Regions from separate parts of the Pseudoduganella sp. GW821-FHT05F09 genome, predicted to be linked through region 2. Evidence: predicted binding sites of a transcription regulator. Region 2 holds the regulator's gene; the other holds the start of a gene.
What was found. The regulator LexA, encoded in region 2, represses DNA repair genes until DNA is damaged. The targets are predictions, from matches to a motif close to ACTGTATNNNNATACAGT.
Positions count from the first base shown of each region.

Region 1 (3,404 bases), 100 kb from region 2:
ATTGGCCACCACGTCCATGCCGGCGCGCAGCGTGGTTTCGCCTTCGGCCAGGTCTTCGCCTTCATCGTAGGCGTATTGCGAGGCCAGGTGGCGCAGCGCCGCTTCCGCCTGCACCGATACATAGCGCTCGAAGTCGTCCACTTCAAACACGGCCTGGGCGGTGTCGCGCACGCGCCAGACGATGGCGGCGCTGATCTCCACCGGGTTGCCGCGCTTGTCGTTGACCTTCAGGGTGGGGCAGTTGAAATTGCGCGCGCGGACCGACAGCTTGCGCTTGCCGTAAAACGGCAGCGCCCAGCGCAGGCCCTCGTTGCGGTCGGTGCCCAGGTATTTGCCGAACAGCGTGATGATGGCGCTCTCGTTCGGCTGCAGCATGTACAGCCCGGCGAAGGCGGCGATGCCCAGCACGGCGGCCAGGATGCAAAGCAGCGGATGCATGCCGCCGCGTATGCCCAGCCCCGCCAAAGCGAGCAGCGCAATGGCGCCGACCGCCGCCGTATAGCCGCTGACCGATGAATACGCCGCTTCGCGGCGAATATGTGCTGCATTCATGCTGGACTCCCTCTTGGTTGTGACATCAAAGTGATATCACTTTAGGATCACTTTGAGTTGGAGTCAAGAAATTTATCAAAAAAATATCAAGGCGGGAAGCGGCCGCCCGCTCGCGCTTGCTGCGTTCCGTCTAGGGAACGCATGGTGTTACAGGAAAAAGGCTGCCGCGGCCACGGCGGTGGGCGGCAGCGCGCCCAGCAGCAGGCTGATGGCGCCGATGGATTCGTCCTGGAAGCCGCGCCGCAGCAGCGACACGCCGGCCGGGTTGGGGGCGTTGGCGATCACCGTCAGGCCGCCGCCGGCCACCGCGCCGGCCACCAGCATGTACTGCGCTTGCGGCGCCATGCCTTCGATCAGCGAACCGAGGTAGGTGAGGGCGGCGTTGTCGGTGATGGCGGTCAGGCCCAGCGCGCCGAAGAACAGCGCCACCGGCGCCAGGCTGGAGACGATGGGCTGCAGCCACCATTGCTGCATGCCGCCCAGCACCACCAGCCCGGCCAGGAAGAAGCCCACCAGCAGGCCTTCCTTCAGGATCAGCGGCTGCTGGTAGCGCTGGTAGGCTTGCGTAAAGCCGAGGAACAGCAGGAACAGGCCGAGGAACATCACCGGATGGTGCGCCAGCATCACCACGGCCGCCAGGAATGCCAGGTGTATCAGCGACACCAGCAGCGGCACCTGCGCGGGGCCGCCTGCGGCCGGTGCGTGGTCCGCAGGCTGCAAATGGCGCTTGAGCACGAAGCAGATGGCGGTGGCGTTGAGCAGCACCGCCAGCGTGGCTTTCCAGCCGAACTGGCTGGCCATGAAGGCGCTGTCCCAGCCCCAGGTGGCGGCCACCATCAGCACCGGCGGCGCGGCGTAGGAGGTGAGCGTGCCGCCGATGGAGACATTGACGAACAGCACGCCCAGCGCCGCGTACTTCAAGCGTTCGGGCATCCCTTCGCGGAACACCAGCGGCGCCAGCGTGAGCGCGGCCAGCGTCATGGCGGCCGGTTCGGTGATCAGCGAGCCGGCCAGCGGCACCAGCGCCATGCCCAGCCAGGCCAGCGCCAGTTCCTTGCGCATCGGCGCCAGCTGCGCCAGCGCCTGCAAGGCGCGCTGCACCGCGTTCAGTACCGGCCACGAGGCGGCCACCACCATCACCACGAACACGAACAGCGGCTCGGTGTACTGGCGCGACTCGGCGTAGGCGATGGCGTTCTGGCCGCCCGCCGCGAGGGCGATGGCCACGATCAGGATGGCGGCCCAGAAGCCGAACACCACTTCCACTTCGCCCAGCAAATGCAGCAGCCCCGCGTGGCGCGGGTGGCGGTGGGCCAGTTTTTCGAAGGATTTGGCGGCGAAAGTGTGCACCAGCGCCAGTCCGAACAGGATGGCGCCGATGAGTTCAATGGTGGTCATAAATATCCATGAAGAATGGTGGCAATGGCCATCTTACAGCATGTGCAAGCTTTCCCAGGGGCACAGACCGCAAGTAGTCCTTGCTAAAACCGGGAGTAAATAGTACTGTGTATATGTACAGTATTTTGCATTGAGCGCCATGTCCAACTCCACCGCAGCCGCCGTTATCGCCGCGCCCGAAAGCCTGCATCCGTCCCTGTGGCTGGCTTCGCAGCTGGCGCATGCGGCCACGCGCTGCATGGACACAGGCTACGCGGCGCTGTCGGCGCAATTGCCGGGCGGCGGCTGGCCGCAGGGCACGCTGACCGAACTGATGCTGCAGCAAGCGGGCATAGGCGAAATCCGCCTGCTGCGGCCGGCACTGGCGGCGGCCGCGCAACGGCCGGTGGTGCTGCTGGCGCCGCCGCAAATTCCGCAGGGGCTGGCGCTGGCCGCGCTGGGCCTGCCCCCAGAACAGATGGTGTGGATACGCGGCACCGGCAAAAGCGGGGACGCGCTGTGGGCGGCCGAACAGGTGCTGCGCAGCGGCTGCTGCGGTGCGCTGCTGCTGTGGCAGCAGCAAATGCGCAGCGAAAGCCTGCGCCGGCTGCATCTGGCGGCGCAAAGCGGCGACACGCTGTTTTTCCTGATGCGCCCGCTGGCGGCGGCGCAGGACGCCTCGCCCGCGCCGCTGCGGCTGGCGCTGCGCCCGGCGCCGGGCGGCATCAGCATCGATTTTGTAAAACGCCGGGGACCGCAGCGCGACGCGCCGCTGTTCCTGCCCTTGCCCCCTTCTTTGTTGCAACGTCATGCGTTTATGGATAGGCCTCTACCTGCCACGGTTACCGCTCGAAGTCTTCTGCCCCAGCTGGTCGGAGGATAAGGGCAGCGTGGTGCTGGAGCAGGACGGCGTGCTGGCGGTGTCGCCGCAGGCCCATGCGGCCGGCGTGCGGGTGGGCATGCGGCGCGGCGGCGCGCTGCTGATGGCGCCGGAGGCGCAGTTGCACGAGCGCGCGCCGCTGCGCGAGCGGGAGGCGGCGCACGCGGTGGCCATGGCGCTGCTGCGCTACACGCCGCAGGTGGCGGAGGCCGAGGAGGCCGTGCTGCTGATGGATGTGGGCGCCAGCCTGCGCCTGTTCGGCGGCGTGCGCAAGCTGTGCGCGCTGGTGCGCGCCAGCATGCGGGCGCTGGGTTTCACCGCCGTGCTGGGCTGCGCGCCCACCGCGCGCGGCGCCTGGCTGCTGGCGCGCAGCGGGGGCGGACGTTCTTTGACAATCGAGAGCATGACGCGGCGGCTGGCGCCGCTGCCCAGCAGCCTGCCGCCGCCGGCGCGGCCCTTCCTGAACTGGTTCGAGGGCATGGGCTGCCTCACGCTGGCGGACCTGCGGCGCCTGCCCCGTCCCGGCTTGCAGCGCCGCTGCGGGCGCGCCTTGCTGGACCTGCTGGACGAGGCGCACGGCGAGGCGCCCGAGCTG
Region 1 is NZ_JBWKSD010000011.1:6,083-9,486, forward strand. It holds gene AC07S4_RS27410 (SPFH domain-containing protein) at 1-552, opposite strand, end outside; gene AC07S4_RS27415 (putative Na+/H+ antiporter) at 700-1,950, opposite strand; gene imuA (translesion DNA synthesis-associated protein ImuA) at 2,090-2,812, shown strand; gene AC07S4_RS27425 (Y-family DNA polymerase) at 2,739-3,404, shown strand, end outside.
Region 1: a site for LexA is predicted at 2,055-2,072, ahead of imuA (translesion DNA synthesis-associated protein ImuA). Genes of this name have one in related genera too.

Region 2 (3,404 bases):
AATGCGGTTTCCAGCTCGACCAGGGTCTCGTTGTCGCACTCGATGTTCATGCAGATGTAGTGTGCTTTAGCCAGTTTCTGGATCGAGTAAGCCATTTGACGGCGGCCCCAATCTTCCACGCGATGTACATTACCGCCGCGCGAGGTCACGCTGGCTTTGTAACGTTCGATCATCGCGGGCACTTGCTCGCTTTGGTCCGGATGGACGATAAATACGATTTCATAGTGACGCATGAAAACTCCCTTAAGGACTGTGAATATAGCCCACCCCGGCGTCAAGACGGGTGTGGGAAGAGGTAAGCCCGCGACTATAGCGCCTTTCCGCTGAAAAATCAAGCAGCCGCCGGCTTGCGCTGGCGCAAGGCCGGCAGCCCCTGCGACAGGCATGCTGGCGCCATGAGCCCAGCCAACGACGATTACGACACGCCTTGGAAAAGCGCCGTGATGGCCTATTTCCGCGAATTCATGGCGTTTTTCTTCCCCCGCGTCCATGACGCCATCGACTGGCGCCGGGAATACAGCTTCCTCGACCAGGAATTGGCCCAGGTGGTGCGCGACGCCAAGCTCGGCAGGCGCAGGATAGACAAACTGGTGCGCGTGACCGGCAAGGACGGCGGTGCCAGGCTGCTCTATCTCCATCTGGAGATCCAGCGCAGCCGGGAGAAAGACTTCGCCGAACGCATCTTTACCTATTACTACCGCCTCTACGACCGCTTCCGCTGCCCGATCGCGACGCTGGTGGTGCTGGCCGACCCTTATCCCGCATGGCGGCCGGACTGTTTCGAATGCGAGCTGTTCGGCTGCGAAGCCGGCATACGCTTTCCCACGGTCAAATTGCTGGACTTCTGGCCGCATTTGGACCGGCTATTAAGCAGCAACAACGCTTTCGCGCTGCTGACCGCCGCCCATCTGATGACGCTGCACACCCGCCACGAGCCCCGGAAACGCTTCGAATTCAAGGCAATGCTGACCTCGCTAATGTACGAGCGGCATTGGGACCCGCAGCGCATCCTCGATTTATTCAATGTACTAGACTGGATGATGAAAATCCCGGACGACCTGCAAGACCAGCTGGCCGTGCGGATTGAGGAACTAAACAGGAGTAAGGAAATGCCATTCGAGAACCTGATGATACGCATGGCCAAGGACCGTGCCCGAAAGGAGGGCCTGCAGGAAGGTAGAGAGGTGGGCCTGCAGGAAGGTAGGGAGGTGGGCTTGCAGGAAGGCAGAGAGGTGGGCTTGCAGGAAGGCAGAGAGGTGGGCTTACAGGTAGGCAGAGCGGAAGGCCGGGAGGAAGGCCGGGAGGAAGGCCGGGAGGAAGGCCGCCGGGCCGTGGTGCGCAAGCTGCTGCAACTGCGTTTCGGGCCACTTTCACCCAGTGCCGAACTACGCATCTCCCACGCGAAACCGGAAGAATTGAGCGCCTGGGAAGACAAAATCCTGCAGGCGCGCTCACTGGAGGAGCTTATCGGGCCCATTGCATGAAAATATTTCGCACATATCAACAAAATCCCTTGCATTAGCACGCGCACTGTACAAAAATACAGTCTGTCTATATCCACAGCTCTCAGAGCTAACGCACCATGATCAAGCTCACCGCACGTCAGGAACAAATTCTCAATCTGATCAAGGATGCCATCGACAATACCGGCTTCCCTCCCACCCGCGCCGAAATCGCCAACGAGCTGGGCTTCAAGTCGGCCAACGCCGCCGAGGAGCATCTGCAGGCGCTGGCGCGCAAGGGCGCCATCGAGATCGCCGCCGGCACCTCGCGCGGCATTCGCCTGCTGGGCGCGCACGCCGAATCGGCCGCCACCAAGCTGGCGCACGCGGCAGCCGCCGCCGCGTCCAATATGATGTCGCTGCCGCTGATCGGCCGCGTGGCCGCCGGTTCGCCCATCCTGGCCCAGGAAAACTTGGAAACCAGCTACAGCGTGGACCCTTCCCTGTTCTCCGCCAAGCCCGACTACCTGCTGAAAGTGCGCGGTGAATCGATGCGCGACATCGGCATCATGGACGGCGACCTGCTGGCCGTCAAAAAGGTGGACAGCGCCAAGAACGGCCAGATCGTGGTGGCCCGCATCGGCAACGAAGTCACGGTCAAGCGCTACAAGAAAACCGGCTCGACCATCGAACTGTTCCCGGAAAACCCGGATTTCAAGGTGATCACCGTCCATCCGGAAGCGGAAGAGTTTGCGCTGGAAGGCCTGGCCGTCGGCCTGCTGCGCAGCTGGCATTAATCGGCGGAAGGCAGCATGGCTAGCTTCAAACTTTACGGCAATTGCGAGTCCGGCCACAGCTACAAGGTCAAACTGGCCATGGAAGTGGCCGGTGTGCCGCACGAGTACGAGGAAATCGATCTGCGCCTGGAGCGCGCCGCGCGCCCGGAGCCCTTCCGCAGCCTGGCCAAATATGGCGAAGTGCCGCTACTGGTGCATGAAGACAGGGCGTATGTGCAGTCGAACGCCATCCTGCTGCATCTGGCGGAGCATTTGCAAGCCTACGGCGGCGAAACACAGCAGCGCCTGGAGCGCGTGCGCGAGTGGCTGTTCTGGGAAGCGAACCGCATCGGCTTTTCCATGGCACACCTGCGCTACGGCCAGAAGTTCGATCCCGAAGCTTACGCAGGCAGCGTGCTGCCCTGGTTCCGCAAGCGTTTCGACGCGGACATTGAACGCCTGGACGATGAACTGGCCGACGGCCGCGCCTTCCTGCTCGACGACAGCGTCAGCATGGCGGACTTTTCCATCTGCGGCTATTTGTACTGGCCCGAACAGGCCAATGTGAGCTACCCGCCACGTGTGCAGGCTTGGCTGGACCGCATCGCGGCCCTGCCGGGCTGGCGCCATCCCTACCGGATGGAAGGCGCGCAGCCCTGGTAATGCTGGAGGGGCAAGCCGCTTAGCAGGCTTCCAGCGCGCAGCTGAAATCTTCCAGCAAATCAGCCGTGTCCTCGATGCCGACGGACACGCGTATCAGCGACTCCGCAATCCCCATCGAGGCGCGGCGTTCCGCCCCCATCTCGTAGAAGATGGTGTGCGCCACCGGAATGATCAGCGTGCGCGTATCGCCCAGGTTGGAGGCCGGAATCGCCAGCTTCAGGCGGTTCAGGAAGTCGAAACAGTCGATACCGTCCTTCAGCTCAAAACTCAGCAGCGAACCGTGCGCGCGGAACAGCTCCGTGGCAATGGCGTACTGCGGGTGCGACTGCAAACCCGGGTAATACACCGCCGCCACGCGCTCGTCCGCCTCCAGCAGCTCGGCCAACGCCTTGGCATTGGCGCAGGTGCGCTCCATGCGCAGCGCCAGCGTCTCGGCGCCCACGGCGATGTGGTGCGCCGCTTCCGGCCCCAGCGAGGCGCCGAAATCGCGCAGGCCCTTGGCGCGGATCTGCGTGATGCCCCA
Region 2 is NZ_JBWKSD010000011.1:110,740-114,143, reverse strand. It holds gene rpsF (30S ribosomal protein S6) at 1-233, opposite strand, end outside; gene AC07S4_RS27880 (RpnC/YadD family protein) at 396-1,484, shown strand; gene lexA (transcriptional repressor LexA) at 1,583-2,239, shown strand; gene AC07S4_RS27870 (glutathione S-transferase family protein) at 2,255-2,881, shown strand; gene AC07S4_RS27865 (cystathionine gamma-synthase family protein) at 2,901-3,404, opposite strand, start outside.